DNA from 4 places in the Rhodovulum sp. ES.010 genome. Region 4 is predicted to be linked to each of the others. Evidence: riboswitches for the same ligand, from Rfam matches in the RefSeq annotation. Region 4 holds a riboswitch; each other region holds the start of a gene.
The links. Region 4 has a riboswitch for cobalamin ahead of bluB (5,6-dimethylbenzimidazole synthase). Riboswitches for the same ligand answer to the same signal wherever they lie in the genome.
Positions count from the first base shown of each region.

Region 1: linked by a shared signal. The riboswitch ahead of BUR28_RS10055 (cysteine-rich small domain-containing protein) and the one ahead of bluB (5,6-dimethylbenzimidazole synthase) in region 4 are both predicted to bind cobalamin.
Region 2: linked by a shared signal. The riboswitch ahead of BUR28_RS09530 (TonB-dependent receptor plug domain-containing protein) and the one ahead of bluB (5,6-dimethylbenzimidazole synthase) in region 4 are both predicted to bind cobalamin.
Region 3: linked by a shared signal. The riboswitch ahead of BUR28_RS05150 (FecCD family ABC transporter permease) and the one ahead of bluB (5,6-dimethylbenzimidazole synthase) in region 4 are both predicted to bind cobalamin.

Region 1 is NZ_FSRS01000001.1:2,065,079-2,070,078, reverse strand. Features, by position in the region: gene BUR28_RS10070 (EAL domain-containing protein) at 1-1,017, shown strand, start outside; partial or broken gene BUR28_RS20795 (hypothetical protein) at 1,117-1,434, opposite strand; partial or broken gene BUR28_RS20790 (ATP-binding cassette domain-containing protein) at 1,577-1,942, opposite strand; gene BUR28_RS20065 (hypothetical protein) at 2,047-2,214, opposite strand; partial or broken gene BUR28_RS10060 (MFS transporter) at 2,376-2,558, opposite strand; gene BUR28_RS10055 (cysteine-rich small domain-containing protein) at 2,555-2,905, opposite strand; cobalamin riboswitch at 3,092-3,278, opposite strand; gene cobU (bifunctional adenosylcobinamide kinase/adenosylcobinamide-phosphate guanylyltransferase) at 3,298-3,819, opposite strand; tRNA gene BUR28_RS10045 (tRNA-Arg) at 4,240-4,316, opposite strand; gene BUR28_RS10040 (sensor histidine kinase) at 4,389-5,000, opposite strand, start outside.
Region 2 is NZ_FSRS01000001.1:1,952,948-1,957,947, reverse strand. Features, by position in the region: gene BUR28_RS09540 (cobyric acid synthase) at 1-318, opposite strand, end outside; gene BUR28_RS09535 (ABC transporter substrate-binding protein) at 320-1,153, opposite strand; gene BUR28_RS09530 (TonB-dependent receptor plug domain-containing protein) at 1,140-2,936, opposite strand; cobalamin riboswitch at 3,073-3,282, opposite strand; gene BUR28_RS20040 (hypothetical protein) at 3,333-4,073, opposite strand; gene BUR28_RS09520 (hypothetical protein) at 4,070-4,462, opposite strand; gene BUR28_RS09515 (dynamin family protein) at 4,561-5,000, opposite strand, start outside.
Region 3 is NZ_FSRS01000001.1:1,027,468-1,032,467, forward strand. Features, by position in the region: gene BUR28_RS05140 (cobalamin-binding protein) at 1-763, opposite strand, end outside; gene BUR28_RS05145 (ABC transporter ATP-binding protein) at 760-1,518, opposite strand; gene BUR28_RS05150 (FecCD family ABC transporter permease) at 1,515-2,507, opposite strand; cobalamin riboswitch at 2,676-2,883, opposite strand; gene ggt (gamma-glutamyltransferase) at 3,102-4,895, shown strand.
Region 4 is NZ_FSRS01000001.1:1,420,678-1,425,677, forward strand. Features, by position in the region: partial or broken gene BUR28_RS19960 (efflux RND transporter permease subunit) at 1-390, opposite strand, end outside; gene BUR28_RS07080 (efflux RND transporter periplasmic adaptor subunit) at 378-1,187, opposite strand; gene BUR28_RS07085 (GNAT family N-acetyltransferase) at 1,873-2,484, shown strand; gene bluB (5,6-dimethylbenzimidazole synthase) at 2,655-3,341, opposite strand; cobalamin riboswitch at 3,383-3,563, opposite strand; cobalamin riboswitch at 3,638-3,849, shown strand; gene tcuA (FAD-dependent tricarballylate dehydrogenase TcuA) at 4,191-5,000, shown strand, end outside.

The DNA.
Region 1 (5,000 bases), 640 kb from region 4:
GAAGCGGATCGCCTGACCGCGGGGCTCATGGGGGAGGGGCTGATCACCTCGCTGTCGCAGCCTTACCGTCTTGGCGGCTCTTCGGCGCGGACGGGCATCCGGCTGGGGATCGCCATCCAGGCCGACGCGGGCGATACGGCCGAGAGATTGCTGGTCCAGGCGGAACTCGCCCTTGACGAGGCGCGCCAGACGGCCGGGGACGGCTCCCGCTTCTTCGACGCGCAGTCCTCCGAGCGGCATGCCCGCCTGCGCAACCTGGAACGCGCGCTCTGGTCCTCGATCCAGAACGACGAAATGTTCCTCGTATATCAGCCCCAGATCCGTCTTGCGGGCATGACGGTCATCGGTGCCGAGGCGCTGGTCCGTTGGCGGCACCCCGAATTCGGCATGGTCTCGCCCGGCGAGTTCATCGAACTCGCCGAAGGCAACGGGTTCATCGAGGAGCTTGGCCGCTGGGTTCTGGAGCGGGCCTGCCGCGACGCGCTGCGGTGGCCGGCCGGCACGACCGTCGCGGTAAATGTCTCGCCGCTCCAGTTTCAGCGAAGCGATGTCGAGCACGACGTCACGCAGGCGCTCGAGGCCTCGGGGCTCGATCCGCAGAGGCTTCATGTCGAGATCACGGAGTCGATGTTCGTGTCGGGTGCGCCCGAGCTTATCGGCACCCTCGAACGCCTCCGGTCCCTGGGACCATCGCTCGCGTTGGACGATTTCGGCTCGGGCTTCGCGTCCTTCGGTTATCTCTCGTCCCTCCCGCTCGACAAGATCAAGCTGGATCGGATGTTCATGCAGGACGTCGCCGAGGGCGGCGCGAACGCGGCCATTGTCAGGTCGGTCAGGATGCTGACGGCCGAACTCGGGCTGACGCTGATCTGCGAGGGCATCGAAACCGCTGACGAGCGCGACGTCATTCGCGCCATCGGGGTGGATCAGGGCCAGGGCTACCTGTTCGGCAAGCCGATGCCGCAGGACGACTTCGTTGCGCTCTTCGCCACCGACGTGACTCGCGACGCTTCCTGATCGCCGGACACGGGGCAGGCCTACATGCCCCCGGATTTCGCCTCGGTGATCATGGTGGCCGCGCGTCACGTCCTTCGACCGGGCACCCGCCGCCGTCAGCCGGGTTTCGCTCTCCAGTATCCGATTGGTGCCTTGGGGGGCGAAGACGATCGACTGCGACACCACGCTCGCCCCGGCCCCGAGCGCCGAGACCGACTGGCTGCTGTGGTGCCGGATCGGCGACATCATGATCGCGGTGGATGCCGACGATGCCCCCGCCTCCATCCGGGAATAGCCGTAGGAACAGACTTCCATCTCGGCGCCCCAATGCTCGATCGTGACCGACCTGCATTTTGCGTTGGCCCGCATGTAGGTCTCGCCGATCGAGACGCGCGGGCCCTTGCGAACCTCGCGCGGCACCGCCGAGCCCGAAATCATCTCGACCTCGGCGCCCTCGTCGATCATCGTGATGTCGTGGGTGACCGATCGCCATGACATGTTCCAGGTCGACCCCGCTTTCGGGTTCGTCGAAAAGCATCAGCCGGGGGTTCTGCAGGAGCAGCTTGAGGATTTCCCAGCGCTTTATCTCGCCGCGCGAGAAACCGACATTCATGTCGCGCCGCAGAAAGTCGACAAGATCGAGTGCCGCAGCCTCGCGGGCAAGCGTCTCCTCGGCCCCAAGCGCCGCGGCGAAGGCCCTCACCGACACGCCGTCGAGGCTCGGCGGGCGCTGGAACGCCATCCCGATACCAAGCCGGGCCCGCTCCTGCTGCGGCAAGTCGGCAAGCGGCTTGCCGTCCAGCCGGATCGTGCCCCGCGTCACCCGGTAGGGCGGCAGCCCGAGGATGGTCGCCAGCAGGCTCGACTTGCCCGAGCCGTTGGGGCCGAGCAGAACATGCAACTCGCCGGGTTTCAGCGTCAGATCTATGCCAGAAAGAACGGTCATGCCGGCCACGTCAACATGAAGGTCGTCGATTTCGAGCATGGTGTCTCCACGTGATTGCCGCGGATCGACCTGGCTCGCATTCGGGTGGCTGGGGCCGCTGGAATTCAGGCCAGCACATATCCTGGCGTTTTTGTCGGATAATCTGTCGCAGCTATGGATCGAACAGCAAGCTGCGCCACCCGATAGGCGCCGGTTACGGTTAGCGCGGTGACGGTGTCATCGGCGGCGATGGCAGAGGGCGCGACGATGGCGGAACGGTATTCGGCCAGCATTGCGGGCAGCATCGCAAACGGGGTGGCCCGATGAACGCCGCGCGCCTCAGCTTTTGGGGCTCGGGCCAGACCCGCCGGGCTAGCGCCAAACCGGCTGGCGCTAGCCCGGCCAGAAGAATGTGGGCCATCATCCAAGCGCCCCAAAAGGTCATCAGCCTCCCGGCTAGCCGCGACAGCGACAGCGCGCGAGTATAGCGCGACTCGTCGGGCAGCACGTCGGGAACGGTCGCTTGGAAGGTCGGGGTGAAGGCGGCCGAGGCCCATTGCAGCAGGAAGATCAGCAGATAGACCTGCCAGACCTCGGTCACGAAGGGCAGCGCCACCGCCACGCCGGCCCGCTCTAATCCTCCGAGCCGCCCTCCTGTCCCGGCGGTCTTGGCCGACGCACGGGCGGATCTGTCCGCGGCTTCCCGGACCAGACCACGGGGTATTCCAGCCAGCGCTGGATGAAGTTCCACGATTGATGATAGCCATCATGGGGCAGCGTGCAGGCCGAGCAGTCCTTGCGCGTCAGTCCGTTGGCATCGGTGAAGACCTCGTAGGGACCGGGGCATTCATAGGCGATCAGCGGGCAGTAGCAGAACAGGCAGTTGAACTCGCGCTGCACGCCCTGGTGGCAGGGCAGGAAGGGGCAGGACGTGTTGGTGAAGCCCTTGAAGCCTTCGTTCGTGGTCGTGTCCTTGGGCTGCATGGAACGCAACTCCTTTCGGTGATCCGACGGTCCGCGCATACCCCGCACGGCCGACAGGAGTCGTGGGTGGCCTCCGCGACCCAAAGGGTTCGGGAAAGCCATTGACCAGGGTTGGGGACAGGAGGCGCCGGTGTGCGGGCGCGGCGAAGGGCCGGATCCGCATCCTGCCTCCGGGCCCGCCGCCCGGGGTCGGTTCGACGCTCTGGCAGGTCTCCTGGCTTGCGGGTCTCGGCCCATCCGCCCGCCTTCCCGGCCTTGCGGCCGGTGGCTGTCGGGCAGGGACTCGCCGCTCACAGTTGCGGGGGCAGCGCCGGGTTTGCACCGGCTTCCCTTTTCACTCCCCTAGGGGAGCACCAGAACGCGTCCGACACTGGCCGTAAGCAAGGGCGCCGTCAAGCGGGTGGCGTGCCCTTGACCCGCAGTGGCAACCCCGAGACTACGAACTCCACCTCATCCGCCATCGCGGCGACACGCTGGTTCAGCCACCCCTGCGCATCGCGGAAGGCGCGCGCCAAAGCGTTCTCGGGCACGATGCCCATTCCGACCTCGTTGCTGACGAGGATCACAGGGCTTTGCTGACGGGCAAGCACCGCGAGCAGCGTCTCCGCCTCCGGTTCCCAGTCCCGTCCCTCCAGCATCAGGTTCGACAGCCAAAGCGTCAGACAATCGACCAGCCGCGGCCCGCGCCCATCGGTCCGGTCCAGCGCAGCCGCAAGGTCCACCGGGGCTTCGACCGTGGCCCAGTCCTCCCCGCGGTCGGCGATATGCTTGGCGACCCGCGCCCGCATCTCGTCGTCCTCGGCGCGGGCGGTGGCGATGTAGAGGCGCTCGCCCGGAAAGGCCCGCACGCGGGCCTCGGCATGGCGGCTCTTGCCAGACCGAGCGCCGCCGGTGACAAAGATGATACGAGCCAAGGCTATCCCTCCCTGCTGATGCGAGGCCCGTTGCATAGCCCCCTCGCGGATGCCATTCAATCGGCCCTTCGCCGATCCGGAACTCCTGTGCGGCGGCTTCTGTGCCGTCGCCCAGCGCCGCGTGCGAAGGCCGTGTTGTCGACCGTTTCGGCGACCTGCTGCACGGGGCGTCAGCGACCGGACGAGCGGATTTCTCCGCCCTGCCGTGCGGGCAGGGCATGCGACCTGGACTTCGGGGGCCGCTTTGGCTCCATGGCAAGGCACCCGGCTGGTGCTCTCTCGCGACGTGGTGCGAGCGCCGTTAGGCGCCATCGGATCGGCCTCTCCCAGCGGACGGGGCGACCGCGACAATGGACTTCGAGCCCCCAAACAGGCTCAACGTTCAATGCCTTAGAGTGATTAAATTGGAAAAGGGAGGAGTGGCGCGCTGGGGAGGATTCGAACCCCCGACCCCTTGATTCGTAGTCAAGTACTCTATCCAACTGAGCTACCAGCGCGTGGGAGCGGGGTGTAACGCCGCTGAACCGGCAATGCAAGAGGCAAACGTGCGCTGTGTTTCGGGCGGCGTGTCACGAGGCCGGGCGCTCGACCGAAAACAGAACGGCCTCGGATTTCGGCAGGCGGATCTCGAACTCCGTTCCGCTCTCGTCGCTCCGCTTGAGGTCCAGCGTGCCGCCATGGCCGCGCACCAGTTCCACCGAGATGGCCAGGCCCAGCCCTGTGCCTTCCTTGCGCGTGCCGCCCTGGAAGGGTTGAAACAGGTGTTCGCGTGCCTTCGGCGGCAAGCCGGGGCCGGTATCGGTGACGTGGATCGTCCATGCGTCCTCGTCCTCCCCCGCCCGGATACCGATCTCGCCGGGGCGCCCGGTGGCCGCGATCGCCTGGCGGGCGTTGCGGATGAGGTTGGTGAGCACGCGGTAGAGTTGTTCCGGGTCGGCGCGGAGCGTCAGGCCCGCGGGCACATCCTCGGAAAAGCTAATCTCTTCCTCGCCCGCGGCCAGCCGTTCTGCATCGACAACGTCGTTGAGGATGGCGGCGAGGTTCACCCGCTCCAGGCGCGGCGGCGGCTCTTGGGCCCGACCGAACGCGAGCGTCGTCTCGCACAGGCTGACTGCGCGACTGATCGAGTTCACCAGCTTGGGGGCCGCCCGCTTCACGGCGGGGTCCTCGCTGCGTTCCAT
Region 2 (5,000 bases), 530 kb from region 4:
TGCGAAATCCGCCGCGCGCAAGGGGCCGCGGGCGTGGCCCTGCACCACGATCTGCGCCCCGGTGTCGCTTTCGGGCTTGATGAGGACCGGGTTCATGTCGGTCATCGGGTCCAGCCCGCAGGCCAGCGCCTGCAGCGCCTGCGCCCGGCCGATTTCGCCGCCATCGGCGGTGACGGCGGCGTTGTTCGACATGTTCTGCGGCTTGAACGGCGCGACCCGCAGGCCCCGCGCCCGCGCCGCGCGGCACAACCCGGCCACGAGCAGCGACTTGCCCACGTTCGAGCCGGTCCCCTGGATCATCACCGCGCGGGCGGCCATCTCACTCCTCCCTCGGCAGCGTCGCACGCCGTTCGGCGAGGCGCGCGATCGCGTCCAGCACGTGCGGCGTGCCGCAGGTCCAGTCCGGCCCGGTGAAGGCGGGACGTTCGGCGGCCGCGATGTCGCGCAGCGCCGGGTGAGCCAGGATTTCCTCGGCGCGCGAACTGGCGGGGTAGGGGCGCGAGAGAATCAGCAGGTCGGGATCGGCCGTCACGACCTCCTCCAGCGCGAGCCGCCCGCCCTGCCGAAGACCGAGTTCCGCGGCCAGATTGTCGAATCCCGCATGGGCAAGGATGTCATCGGACAGCGTGCCGGCCCCTTGCGTATAGCCGTTGGGATGGAAGATGGCGGCCAGCGGCCGCGGGCCGTCGCCGCGGGACAGCGCGGCAAGGCCCGCCTTGAATGCCGTCGCCAGCGCCTCGGCCCGCGCCGTGCGGCCAAGCAACTCGCCGACCCGGCGCAGCTGCGCCGGAATCTCGGCCACCGATCTGGTGATCTCGATTTGCGCGACCGGGATGCCCAGCCGGCGCAGCATGCCCAGCGTGGCCGGGTCGGAATAGACGCCCGCCAGCACGAGGTCGGGCCGCATCAGCGCGATCTCCTCGGCGCCGCCGCCATTCGCGGGATAGGCGCCGGCCTCCTGCGCCATCGGGGAACTGCGCGGGTCCGCTGCCAGGTCGCTGACCGAGACAAGCTGGCCCTCGCCCGCGATCAGCATGGCAAGCTGATCGGTGCAGAGATTCATCGAGACCACCCGTTCGGGCGGCTTGGCCAGCGCCGCCGCCCCGGCGCAGGCGAGGGCGGCGGCCAGCGCTATCAGCCTAGAAGGACGCACGCAGCCCCACGTAGAGCGAGCGGCCCGCACCGTTGTAGCCGCGCACCGGCTCGTAGTCCTCGTCGAACAGGTTCTCGACGCGGAGATAGGCCTCGGCGGTTTCCGTCAGGGCGTAGCTCAGGCCGGCATTGACGACCGTATAGTCCGCGATGTCCGACGGCGGTGCCGGGAACGGGTTCGTGTCGAACCGATCGGCCACCGTCTGCAGCGAGAGCCGTCCGTCGAGCCGGTCGGTCAGCCCCGCTTCGAGCCCGAGGCTGAAATCGTGGCGCGGCACCCGCACCAGCCGGTCGCCGCTGTTCTCGGCATCGGTGTAGGTATAGGCGCCGGTGAGCGCGACGGTATCGTTCAGAGCGTAGCGGCCCGACAGCTCGATCCCCTTGCTGTTGGTCGTGCCGGGCACCTGGGCGTAGGCGGCGCCGCTGAAATCGATCAGGTCGTCGATCTCGGTATAGAACAGCGTCGCTTTGGCGAAGCTCTCGCTGCCGTAGCGTTTCTCGATCCCGAGTTCCGCGCTGCGGCTCGTCTCCGGTTCCAGGGCGGCGTTGCCGAAGGGGCCGAACCGTTCGTAGAGCGAGGGGGCGCGATATCCGGTGCCGAGGACGGCGCGGACGATCACGTCTTCGCGCGGCCGCCAGGCGAGCGCGACCCGCCCCGTGGCCTGATCGTCGAAATCGGAGTAGCTGTCGTAGCGCAGCGACAGCGCCAGGTCGAGGTTGGCCGTCGGGGCATACTGCACCTCGCCGAAGACTGCGCCGTTCTCCCCATCGTAGGACGCGCCGTCGAGCGTCGCCGTCTCCTCGGTCCAGTCCGCGCCAAAGGCGAGCGACAGGTCCGCGTCCAGGTCGACCGCGCCGAGATACTCGAGCTTGATGCGCTCGCCCACGAAGCGTTCGGTGAAGCCGCCCTCGTCGAAGCGTTCGGTCTCGACGGTCGAGACCGCGAATTCATGATCGACTGCGCCGGTGGTCAGTTCCGCGAAGGCGCGCAGGCCCTTTCGCGTTTCGTCGATCTCGCCACTCGGGTCCGCGGCAGCGCGGTCGAACTCCACGGTGCCGTCCGACCAGAGCGCCGAGACACCGAGACGCAGGTTCTCGGTCGCGTCGAAGGCGGCGAAAAGCGTCATCAGCGACTGGTCGTAACCGTCATCCTCGCTATTCGTGTTACGTGCCGAGAAGCCGTCCGCGGTCACATGCGACAGCGTCAGCGCGATTTCGCCGCGCTCGCCGACCTGGCCGAGGTTCAGCGTCGTCGCGCCTGTGCCGTAGCTGCCGCCCTCGACGCGTGCCTGCCCGGAGAATCCTTCATCCACCGGCCGCCAGCTGGTGATGTCCACGACGCCCGCGATCGCGTTCGAGCCGTAAAGCGCCGATTGCGTGCCCTTGAGCACCTCGATCCGGCCCGGAAGCCCCGCGGTTAGCGTGCCGAAATTGAACGAGGTCTGGGTGCCGGATGGGTCGGTCACGTCGATCCCGTCGATCCGAACCCCGATATAGCTGCCGCCGAGGCCGCGCAGCCGAACCGTGGAACTGGCGCCGAGCCCGCCATTCGCGGTGACGGTGACGCCGGGCAGTTGCGACAGCGTCTGGCCCACGCTCTGGCCGCCCTCGACGATCTCGCCGAAGTCGAGCGTCTCGACCGTTGTGCCGGTGCGGTTGACCTCGATCGGTACCAGCGTCGCCGAAGCGACGAGTTCGTCGAGCAGGAAGCTGTCCTGCGCCTGTGCGGCGAGGGGAGAGAGGGCGGCGAGGCCCAGGCCGATGGCGGATGTCGTGCGAAGCATGTGCGTCCCGTTCCGTTGCAGGGCCTTTGGCGGGCCCGTTCTTCTTTTGCAAGTCATTGGAAAGGCGCACCTTTCCGCAGACGGTGAGGCATCACCACTGCGGAGTCGTCCGCCGCCCGGACCACGCCCCGCGGCCGGGCTGGGTGATCGTCCTGGCAGGTCTCCTGGCTTGCGGGTCGTCGCTTGGCTGGCCTTCCCGGACGCGTCGGTCCAGTGGCATGTAACAGCCGCGCTCTCCGCCTACAGTTGCGGGGGCAGCCACGGATTTGGCCTTCTGGCCGGACCGTGTTCCCTTTTCATAACCCGACCCCGGAGGCACGGGTTAACCAAGACGGTTCGGGGGTATGCCGGTGATGCCGCGCTGTCAAGCGGCATGGCTGCGGCAAGGCGCGGGGCTCAGGCGGGGACCGCGTTCCGGCAGATGGACAGAAGGTCGGCCTGCGCCTCTGCCGGCGCGAGGAACAGCGCCGCGCCGTCCCGGGCGGCGACATGGGCGAGGACGAGATCGTCTGCCCGCGCGGCACGCAGGATCGTCAGGCGCGGCATGGCCCGTGTGGCCGGCGGCGCGAGGGTCGGAAGGGCGGCTTCGGCAAAGTGCTGCAGGCGCATCACGAGATCGGGGTCGCCCACGGGCGTCTCGGCCCCGCCATCGGCGTCGAGGCGCAGGCCGGCCCGGCAGAGGGCGAGGCAGGCCGAGACCGGGTCCGCATCGGCCGCCGGTGTCGCGGGCGGCTGCGCGGCCGCCGCCACGAGCGCCTCGACCGAACAGCCGATCTCGGTCGGGTCGAGCCGGTCCCGCGGGCGGTCTGCGGCCACGCTGATCTCGCCCGCCTGGTCGAGAAAGCTGCGAAGCGGTCCGGCGAAGGCGGCCGCGACCGCGTCGGCAGGATCGTCCGAGTCCGGCGCCGCGGCGTTTCCGCCGTCCACGCGCAGCAGCCGCCGGCCGGCCACCAGAAGCCGGAACTCCGTGCCGTTCTCGTCGGTCAGGACCATTTCGCGGGGCAGGATCGTTTCCTCGATTTCCGACAGGAGAGCCGAGACGATTCCATCCGTGCCGCCGGCGACGGTCTGTTCGGGCGCATCGTCGCCCGTCTTGAACTTGGCGAGCTTTCTGTTGAGGCGCTCCAGGTCGGTCATCGCGGGGCACCGGGCTGGTCGGCGGGCACGATCCCGCCGATCCCCTCGCGCAGCGTGGCCATGGCGGGGTCGGGGTCGGCGGCGGCGTCGAGGATTGCACAGAGCGCCTCGTCGGGCGCGTCGGGCGCCCGCAGGTAGAGTTCGATCGCGCCCGCCCCCCAGGCAATTGCCTCGGTCGGGGGCGCGCCCAGAACTGCGTCCGCAGCGGCTGCGGCCGGTCCGACGAGGACGCGGGCGGCCCGCAGGCACAGCGCGTCGAGAACTTCCTGCGGGGCGGCCGGCGCAGCATCGGCGCGCAGGACCAGCCGGGCGGACAGGTCCACATAGGCCAGGGTCCGGCATCCCGGAATCGATTTGCGCAAGGTCTGGAGTCGCTGGGTGGCCGCCATCGCGCGCAGTCTAGTTGATTTTGCCGGACCTTCCACCGGCAAAACGCGTCATGTGCGTGCGGACGGGCAGGCACCGTACGGCGGGGAGGTCGCGGCCGTCAGAAAGGTCTGGACGCCTTGGCCTCTTCGGCGGTGGGGCGGCGGCCGCGGCTGCGGTCCCGGTCGACGGTCACCCGCCGGGGGCGCACGGCGCCGGGGTCGGCCGGGTCGGGCGGCAAGGCGTCCTCCAGCCGCAGCGGGGCCGTGTCGGCGTTGGGGGCAGGGGCCGCGTTCGTCGGCGCCGCCGGGGCGCGCGCGGGCAGATCGCCGCCGCCGGGCTGCAGTGCGTTCAGCAGGGTGATGAAGGCCTGGCTGAACGCTTCGGCTCCGCTCGCCGTCCAGCGGTCCCAATCGTTGCGGCCGGCGACCGCATCGGTCAGCGATATCGGCAGCACCTCCTTGAAAAGTCCCTCGGTCTCGCGCGAGACGCGCTTGATGACGCGGGCCTTGTCCTGGTCGGTCACCAGCTTGTCGCTGCGGGTGAGCAGCAGAAGGCTGG
Region 3 (5,000 bases), 390 kb from region 4:
CCGCGATCGCGTCCAGCCCCTCGGTCAGCGCGGCGGGGCCCGGCGACAGGATCAGCGGCGACTTGATCTCGTGTATCCGGCCCGCGGCGACCGCCGGCACCGCGTCCCAGCCGGGCCGGGCCGCGATCCGCTCGGGCCGCACCTTCTTGCCGCACCAGGACGCGAGGATCACCTCGGGCGCGGCGGCGATCACGTCGGCATCGGCCACCACGCGGTCCTCCGCGGCCTGCCGGGCGGCCAGGTGGCGGAACACGTCGCGCCCGCCCGCCGCCTCGATGAGGTCCGACACCCAGCCGATGCTCGACAGGCGCGGCTCGTCCCATTCCTCGAAATAGACGGCCGGGCGGTATGCGCGGGGGGTGGCGCGCAATGCCGACAGCCGCGCCTCGTAGCCAGCCGCCAGCGCCTCGGCCAGCTCCGGCACGCCGGTCAGCACGCCGAGGAAGCGGATCATCGCGAGGATTCCGCCGACATCGCGCTGATTGAAGGCATGGACAGCCACGCCCGCGCGGATCAGTTCGGCCGCAATCTGATGCTGGATGTCGGAGAACGTCAGAACCAGATCCGGGTCGAGGGCGAGGATTTTCGGCACATCCGCGGAACTGAAAGCCCCCACCCGCGGCTTTTCGCGCCGTACGCGGGCGGGCCGCACCGCATAGCCGGTGACGCCGACGATCCGGTGCTCCTGGCCAAGGAGGTAGAGCGTCTCGACCGCCTCTTCGGTCAGGCAGACGATGCGGTCGGGCGGGAAACGTCGAGTCATGCCACGACCTCCACCGGCTGAACGACCGGCCCGTCCGCCGTATCGGAGATATAGGCGCGCAGGCCGAAGACACGGGCCAACAAGTCTTCGGTCAGCACCTCCCGCGGCGGGCCATCGGCCTCCAGCCGGCCACGGTGCAGCACCAGAAGGCGTGTGCAGTAGCGCGCCGCAAGGCCGAGATCGTGGAGCGCGGCGAGCACCAGCCGTCCCTCGGCCGCGAGCCGGGCGAAAAGCCGCATCGTGGTGATCTGGTGGGCGGGGTCGAGCCCGGCGATGGGTTCGTCGGCCATCAGGATCGGCGCCTCCTGCGCCAGTGCGCGAGCGATGAGAACCCGCGCTTGCTCGCCGCCCGACAGCGCGGTGGCACGGCGGTCGGCGAAGGCCGCGAGGTCCATCCGCGCGAGCGCCGCGGCGATGGCGCGGCGGTCGGCGTGGCCGACCCGACCGCCGCGGCCCAAATGCGGCGTTCGGCCAAGACCCACAAGCGTTTGAACGCTGACCGGCCATGCGATCTCGCGCATCTGCGGCAGCCAGGCCGCGGTACGGGCGCGTTCACCGGCCGAAAGCCGCGCCAGGCTTGATTGCCCCGCATGCGCCGACAGGCCGAGCGCCGCGCGCATCAGCGTTGTCTTGCCCGCGCCGTTCGGTCCCAGCAGCCCGACGAACGCGCCCGAACGCAACTCGGCGCTGACATCGTCCACCACCGGGCAGGGACCGCGCCGGACGGTCAGGTGCGACAGCGTCAGGCCGGTCATGCGCCCACCTCCCGCCGGGTCTTGTAGATCAGGTGGAAGAAGAGCGGCGCCCCCACGATGGCTGTCAGCACCCCGAGCTTGAGATCACGCTCGGGCACCAGCAGCCGCACGGCCAGGTCCGAGGCCAGTAGCAACGCCGCGCCCCCCAGCGCCGAGGCGAAGAGCAGACGGCCGGGCCGCGCCCCGACCAGCGGGCGCAACAGGTGCGGCACCACCAGGCCGACGAAGCCAATGGCACCCGCCACCGCCACGCCCGCCCCCACGCAGGCCGCCACTCCAAGCACCAGCGCGAGGCGCAACCGCGCCAGCCGCACGCCAAGCGCCTCGGCCGCGTCCTCGCCCAGCGTCAGCGCGTCGAGCCCGCGCCCCAGCCCCGCCAGCAGCGCCCACCCGGCGAGCGTCAGCGGCAGTGCGAGCCAGACATGCGTGAAAGACCGGTCGGCGAGCGAGCCCATCATCCAGAACACGATATCGGCAGCGGCATACGGGTTGGGCGACAGGTTCAGCACCAGCGACGTGAGCGCCGCGGCCAGCGCCGACAGGGCGATCCCCGCCAGGATCAGGGTGAACGCGCCGCCGCGCGGCCCCGCGAGCAGCAGCAAGAGCCCCACCGCGATCAGCGCGCCCAGCAGCGCCGCGCCCGGCAGCGCCAGTGCATGGGCCGCCGCAAGCCCGGTCTGCAAGGCGAGCACCGCGCCTAGCGCTGCACTCGAAGACACGCCGATAAGTCCCGGCTCTGCCAAGGGGTTTCGAAGATACCCCTGGAGCGCGGCACCCGACAGACCGAGGCTTGCCCCGACCAGCACCGCGAGGATCGCCCGCGGCAGCCGGATCTCGCGCATCACCAAGGCGGCCGCGTCACCCCGGCCGGTGACGAGCGCGGCAAGACTTTCACCTGGCGCAAGTCCTGCAGGGCCAACCAGAAGAGAGCCGACGAACAGCGCCGCAACCAGTGCTGCAAGCGCGCCTATCAGCAGCCGATACCTCACCGGCCGCCTCCGGGGGCTGGCACGATCGCGCAGGGCTGGCGCAGTGGTGTCATCGGTTCGGTCCCCTCGCCCATCCTGTCCCAGTCCGGGCGGGCGCTGGGGCCTGCCGCAGACGGTGCCTCGTCACCTCTGCGGTCTGGCCGCCTCCGGTTCGCGCCCCGCGCCCGGAAAGGGTGATCTCGCCTCGGCAGGTCTCCTGGCTTGCGGGTCGTCGCTTGGCTGGCCTTCCCGGGGCATTGCGCCCAGTGGCACCTCTCAGCCGCGCTCTCCGCCTACAGTTGCGGGGGCAGCCGCGGACTTGCCCCGTTGCCGGGGCGCACCGCGTTCCCTTTTCATCCGTCCCTTTCGGAGCGGAACCGAAGTGGCCTTTTGCCTAGCGTATCGGGCGCGCATGTCAAATCCGAATCGATCTGTCCGCAGGCAATCGCGCATACCGCTGGGCGCGGTTGAAACAGCGGCGTGCCTGACACCTTCCTGCATGGCGCCCTGGCCCGCCCCCTGGTCCCGCGGCCGTGATCTGCGCCCGCTCGCGACCGCCTTCGCAAGGTCCGCCGCATGGCGTAGGCTTGCGTTGGCCAAGCACAGGAGGTTGCCATGCACAAATGCGTTCTCGCGCTGCTCGTCGCCCTGATGCTGGGCTTGCCCGCCGTGGCCCAGCAGGCGGCCGACACCGTCGCGCCGGAGGCCGCCGCCGAGACGCCGGCGGCATTCGCCGGTCTGTCGCCCGACGCCGCGTCGGCATGGGAGGCGAAGCAGTCAGGCCGCCCCACGCAGGCACGGGACTGGATGGTCGCGGCGGCCAACCCCCTTGCCGTCGAGGCCGGGGCACGCGTCCTGCGCGCCGGCGGCAGCGCGGCCGATGCCATGGTGGCGGTGCAGGCCGTCCTGGGGCTTGTGGAGCCGCAATCCTCGGGTCTGGGCGGCGGGGCATTTCTCGTCTGGTACGACGCCCAAACCGGCACCGTCACCACGCTGGACGGCCGCGAAACCGCCCCGCTCGCGGCGACCCCGCGCCTGTTCCAGACCGCGGACGGGGAGCCGCTGGCCTTCTTCGACGCCGTGGTAGGCGGGCGCTCGGTCGGCACCCCGGGCACGCCGATGCTGCTGGAGGAGGCGCATCGCCGCTGGGGGCGGGCCAACTGGGCGGGGCTTTTCGACGACGCCATCCGACTGGCCGAGGCCGGGTTCAAGGTCTCGCCCAGGCTGGCCGATCTCGTCGCCGCCGACGCCGACCGGCTGCGCCTGTTCCCGGCGACCGAGTCATATTTCTTTCCAGACGGCGGGCCCCCCACCGCGGGCGAAACACTGACCAACCCCGCCTATGCAGACACCCTGCGCCGCCTCGCTCAAGATGGCAGCCGGGCCGTCTATACCGGTGCCGTGGCCGAAGACATCGTCGCCGCCGTGCGCGGGGCAGAGGGCAATCCCGGCGTGCTGTCGACCATCGACCTCGCACTCTATCGGGTGAAGGAGCGCCCCGCGGTCTGCGTGGAATATCGCGCCCATGACGTCTGCGGAATGGGCCCGCCCTCCTCCGGCGGGCTGACGGTCGGTCAGATCCTAGGCTTGCTGGAACAATACGACCTTTCCGCGCTGGGGCCGGATAACCCTGAAAGCTGGCGTCTGGTCGGCGATGCGGCGCGGCTCGCCTTCGCAGACCGGGGTCGCTACATGGCCGACAGCGATTTCGTGCCGGTCCCGGTCGAGGGACTCGTGGACCCGGCCTACCTTGCCTCGCGCGCCCGGCTTCTGGCCGGCGACGACGCCCTGCCCGAGGTCGCGCCGGGCACACCGGAGTGGGACCATGCGCGGGCTTGGGCCGACGACGCCTCGATCGAGTTTCCGTCCACCTCGCATATCTCGATCGTCGATGCGGACGGCAACGCGCTTTCGATGACCACGACCATCGAGAACGGTTTCGGGTCGCGACTGTTCGTACGAGGCTTCCTGCTGAACAACGAACTGACGGATTTCTCCTTCCGGTCCCATGCCGACGGCCTGCCCATCGCCAACCGGGTCGCGCCAGGCAAGCGGCCGCGCTCGTCGATGGCACCGACCATCGTGCTGCGCGACGGCGCGCCGGTGCTGGTGATCGGCAGCCCTGGCGGCAGCCGGATCATCGGTTACGTGGCCCAGGCGATCATCGCCCATCTCGACTGGGACATGAACTTGCAAGAGGCCGTGGCGATGCCGCATCTCGTGAACCGCTTCGGCACTTACGACCTTGAGGCGGGCACCACCGCTTCCAACCTTGCACCCGCGCTAGCGCGGCTGGGCTACGAAACCCACCTGCGCGACCTGAACTCGGGCCTCCACGCGATCGCCGTCGGGTCAATCCTGCAGGGTGGCGCCGATCCTAGGCGGGAGGGGATCGCCCTCGGCGATTGACCGGAGCCCTCCGCTAGGTGCCTGTTGCATTGATCTGCAACAATGCGGCATCGCAGCAAACCGCTAGGCTGCGAGGCAACGTCAACCGGGCATCGGTATGGAGGG
Region 4 (5,000 bases):
GGTCGCTGGTGATCGTGAGCCAGATGATCGGGTCGCCCTGGCTGTCGTTCTTCTCGACCTCGGGCGCGTCCGCCGCCTCGGGCAGGTCGGGACGGCGGCCTGCATCGCGGCCCGGATATCGGCCGCGGCATCGTCGATGTCGCGCCCTGCACGGAAGGTCACGACGGTGCGGCTGCTGCCGAGTTCGGCCTCGGACGAGATGCGCTCGATCCCCGGCACGGTGGCGATGGCGCCCTCCATCACGGTCGTGACCTCGGAATCCACGACCTCGGGACTCGCGCCGGTATAGGTCACGCTGACCGTCACTTGGACGGTGTCCACGTTCGGCAGTTCGCGCACCGGCATCCGCGTCAGCCCCGCGATCCCGAGGATCACGATCACGAGCGACATGACTGTCGCCAGCACCGGCCGGTGCAGGAAGAGACCGGACAGCGTGATTGCAGCGCCTCCGCGGGCGCGTCCCCGGCGCCCCGTCCGAGAGATTGTCCCAGCCTGCAACCACGATCTGCGCGTCGAGCGCGAGACCCTCGGTCACCTCGGTCCGGCCGCCGAGATCGGCGCCGAGGCCAATCTGCCGCCGCCGCGCGGTGCCGTCCTCGACGGTGAAGACATGGGTGCCGTCGCCGTCGCCGATTACCGCGTCGCCGGGGAGCGTCGGCGCCTCGTATCGGTCGAACAGGATCTCGGCCACGACGAACATGCCCCGCCAGCAGCCTGTCGGGATTGTCCAACGCCGCCCGCACCGTGAAGCTGCGCGAGGCGTCGTCGATCCTGGGCGCGCGCAGGCTCACCTCGGCCTCGAAGGCGCGATCGGGGTAGACGGCCGAGGTCACGCGCAACGTCTGGCCCGTCTCGACGCGCGCGAAATACCGCTCGGGGAGCGTGAAATCGACCTCGACCCGCGAGAGATCGTCGAGCGGGCCGATCACCGTGGTGCTGTCGACATATTCGCCCGGATCGGTGTCGATCAGCCTCAGGGTGCCGGCGAAGGGCGCTGTCAGGCGCCGGTCGTCCAGCCGCGAGCGGGCCGCCCGCAGGTTGGCCTCGGCGCGGGCCAGCGCCGCGCGCGCCTCCTCGACGCGCCCGGCAGATAGCGGGCGCAGCGCCATCGACCGCACCGGCTCCACGGCCACGACCGCGGCGTAGCCGACTTCGACGCGCCGGATCCCCGGTGCGGCCACGCTCACCGGGGTGGCCTGCGGCTCGTCCCTCGCGCGGCTTCAGCCTCGTCCTCGGCCAGCAGCCACCCTGTGCCCCAGACGCCTGCCACCGCGCAGAGCCCGACGAATGCGAGGCCGAACAGAAACCTGCCGTATGCCCACATGAACGCAGCCTCGTGAGTTACATATCTCTCACGCCGGAGCGGAAATGCGCCACGGCAAATCACGCTCGGATCAGACGACAGTCGGCACCGCCCTGCGAGACATGACACGACGTTCGAGCGCCGCGTCACGTGCCAAGGGCCCCAAGACGACCGCACCGGGTACCGGACCGACCGCCCGTCCCGTTCGAAAAGCGCCCGCGACCGCGCGGGCAGTCACGCCGCGGTCCGGCCGATGTCGGCGCGCTTGGCGATGACGGTCAACTGCCCAACCCGCGGCATGCAATTGCCGCCCTTGGGGGCGAAACGTCTTGAGGTCGACGTAACGCGCATCAACGAATGCCCGAAAGACATGGGGACTTGTGCGCGAATGCCTCCTTTCGCACGGTTGGCGTGCGCCCGGCGTGGCCGCGAGTGCCGCGCGCTTAGTTGACATCACATGGCCCGCCATTCGTCCGCGACGGCCCCCGCCAAGCCACACGCTCGGGCCCGGCAGGGTGGGAACGTGGCGGCGGGCGTGCCCCTCATGCGGCCCGCCAAAGGAGATAAGAATGGAGTTTTCGACCGGCTTTCAGGGGCGCGAACAGAAGGTCGTCGACCTTTTCCGCGCGACGTTCACCGCCTCCGAGGGCGCGGCGGAAGGCGCGTTGATCGGCGGCCTCGTCCGCCGTCAGATGTCGGATACGGCGCCCGAGGACATCCGGGTATTCACCGCATGGGAGAACGGCGCGCTCATTGGCGGGGCCGTGTTCACCCGGCTGACCTACGCGCACGACCCGCGCACGGTGTTTGTCCTGTCGCCGATGGCCGTGGCGACCGACAGGCAGGGTGAGGGCATCGGGCAGGCCCTTTTGCGCCACGCACTTGCGGACCTGCGGATGCAGGGCGTCGACGTGGCGATCACCTATGGCGCCCCTGCCTTCTATGGGCGGGTCGGATTCCTGCCGCCGTCCGATACCACGGCCCCCACCACAGACCACGGCCCCCGCCCCCTTGCCCCTCACCCACCCCGAGGGCTGGATCGGCCAATCGCTCACCGGCGCGGGCCTGGCGCCGCTGCACGGCCCGTGCACCTGCGTCGCGGCACTGAACAACCCGGCCTTCTGGTGATCGGTGCAAGCGTCCTGCAGAGCCGCGCGCGGCGGAGCCGGGCTCCGGACTGAAGGCCGGCGCGGCGACAGCCCCGGCCACGCCGCAATGCCATTGCGGCTCCCATTTATCGGAGGGCGCCAGCGCATGCGACCCGCAACGGGCAATGCCCCCCGCATGACGTCGCGAGGCGCCCCGCGGATGTCGACGGCGGGAGGAACTCCCCCGCCGCCGCTTGCAACCTTCAGGCGCCGTCTTGCCAGGTTTCGTGCATCACCAGAGTGTCCAGCGGCAGCCGCTGGCGCCAGCCCTTCAGGGCAAGCTCCGGCCCGGCGTAGAATTCGTCGACGAAGCCCACGCACAGATAGGCGACGATTGCCACGTGATCCGGCAGGCCGAGGATCGCGCGCAGGTCGGGCTCGTTGTAGATGCTGACCCAGCCGACGCCGACGCCCTCGGCCCGCGCGGCGAGCCACAGGTTCTGCACCGCGCAGACCGAGGAATAGAGGTCCATCTCGGGGTTGTGGGTGCGGCCCAGCACCACCGGCCCGCAGCGCGAACGGTCGCAGGTCACCGCGATGTTCAGGGGCGCCTTCAGGATGCCTTCCAGCTTGAGCGCGCGATAGGTGCTGCGGGTGTCCTCGGGGAACATCGCCTCGGCTTCTTCATTGGCGGCCTGAAAGGCGCGATGCACCGCGCCGCGGCGGTCGAGGTCGCGAACCAGGATGAAATTCCAGGGCTGCATGAAACCCACCGAAGGCGCGTGATGGGCGGCGTCGAGGATGCGCCAGAGCACGTCGTCGGGGATCGGGTCGGGGCGGAACTCGTCGCGCACGTCGCGCCGGCTGCGGATCAGCTCGTGGATCGTGTCGCGTTCGTCCGGGGTGAAGCGGCGCGCGGGTTGCGGTGCCGCCGGGGCGATGTCGGGCATGATGGCCCTCCTCTTGGACAGCGCCGCTCCGTTTTCCACGCGGGGCGGCCATCTTGCCGGGCCGGTCTTCTGGCTTCGGATCGTCTGCACGCAGGCGCCTTCCCGGATCGCTCCAGTGGCAATCGCCTGCGGCATCCCCGTCACAGCGGCGGGCCCGCGCCGGTTTGGCACCGGCTTCCCGATTCTCCCCGCAAGCGGGGTACCCGGCGGGCGCGGCTTATACCCCGCCGCAGGCGGCAGGCAAGCCCGGCGATGCAACCCGCGTGCCTTCAGGTTTGACCGCCGCCCGACGCTCGGGCTATCCCGTCCGCGATGGTGCCCGTGATCCGCATGTCACGGGTGAAAAGGGAACGCGGTGCGCCGAACTTCGGCAAACCCGCGACTGCCCCCGCAACTGTAAGCGGCGAGCGTGCTTCGACATGTCCACTGGGCCCCGTGTGGCCCGGGAATGATCGGAGGGCGCCGGGACCCGCGAGTCAGGAAACCTGCCATCGCCACGACCTGTTCGGCCCGGGCGGGGTGTCCCGGAAAGGAGAGCGCGATGACGGACGGACGGCCCCCCTTTATGCGTTTCCGAACGATCCCGCGCCCTGCCGAGGGGCGGCGCGACCGGCGCGCAGATGCTTGCGGAAGCCCCGGCGCCCCTGCACATTCCGCCGCGAACCCGTTCCAGTTGGGGGTTGCCATCACGAGCGCCGCCGCGGCGACCCAGGGTCGGGGCCGTGTCGCCGGGCGCGACGCCACGGATCGCCCCGCGACCCGGGCCTCGGACAGAGCGGCGCTGCCCGTCGCGGCGTGGCGCATGCCGCCGCGAATCCGTCGTGCGATCTCCGTGCGAAGGCGCGCGCAATGAGGCCGCCCCAAGGCCCGGCCGATCCGCGGCGCACGCCCTTGCGCACCGGCGTCCTCGTCGTGGGTGCCGGCTTTGCCGGGCTGTGCGCCGCGATCGAGGCCCGGCTGTCCGGGGCCTCGGTCACCCTGATCGACGCCGCGCCGGTCCACCTGCGCGGCGGCAACGCGCGCCATTCCCGGAACATCCGGCTGGCCCACGACAGCGAGTCGCCCTGGCAGCGCGAGCACTATCCGGTCGCGGACTTCCTTGACGACCTGGCACGGATCGGCGCCCCCGATCCGGCGCTTTCGGCCATGCTGGCGAAGAACTCGACCGACCTTGGGCGCTGGCTCGCCGCGCAGGGCGTGGTCTTCGAGCCCTGGGCGGATGGCAACCTGCCCTGGTCGCGACGCACCGCGTTCTTTCGCGGCGGCGGACAGGCGCTGGTCAACGCCCTTTACCGCCGTGCAGAGGGGCTGGGCGTCGATATCCGCTATGGCTGGCGCGTCGGGCCGCTCGACCCCGAGAGCCTCCTGCACGGGGACGGCGCGCCCGTGCGCATCGACGTGGAGATACCGGAGGGCGCCACGACGATCATGGCCGCGGCGGTTGTGCTGACCTGCGGAGGCTACGGGGCCGACCGCGACCGGCTGGCCGCGCATCTGGGGCGCGGCGCCCACGGCTTTGCAAATCGGGGAACGCCCTTTCAGCGGGGGGAGCCGCTGCTCTGGCTGCTGGACAATGGGGCCGCACGCGCGGGGCGGCCGGGCGACGGGCATCTCGTCGCGGTGGATGCCCGCACGCCCACGGACGATGCCGGGATCGTC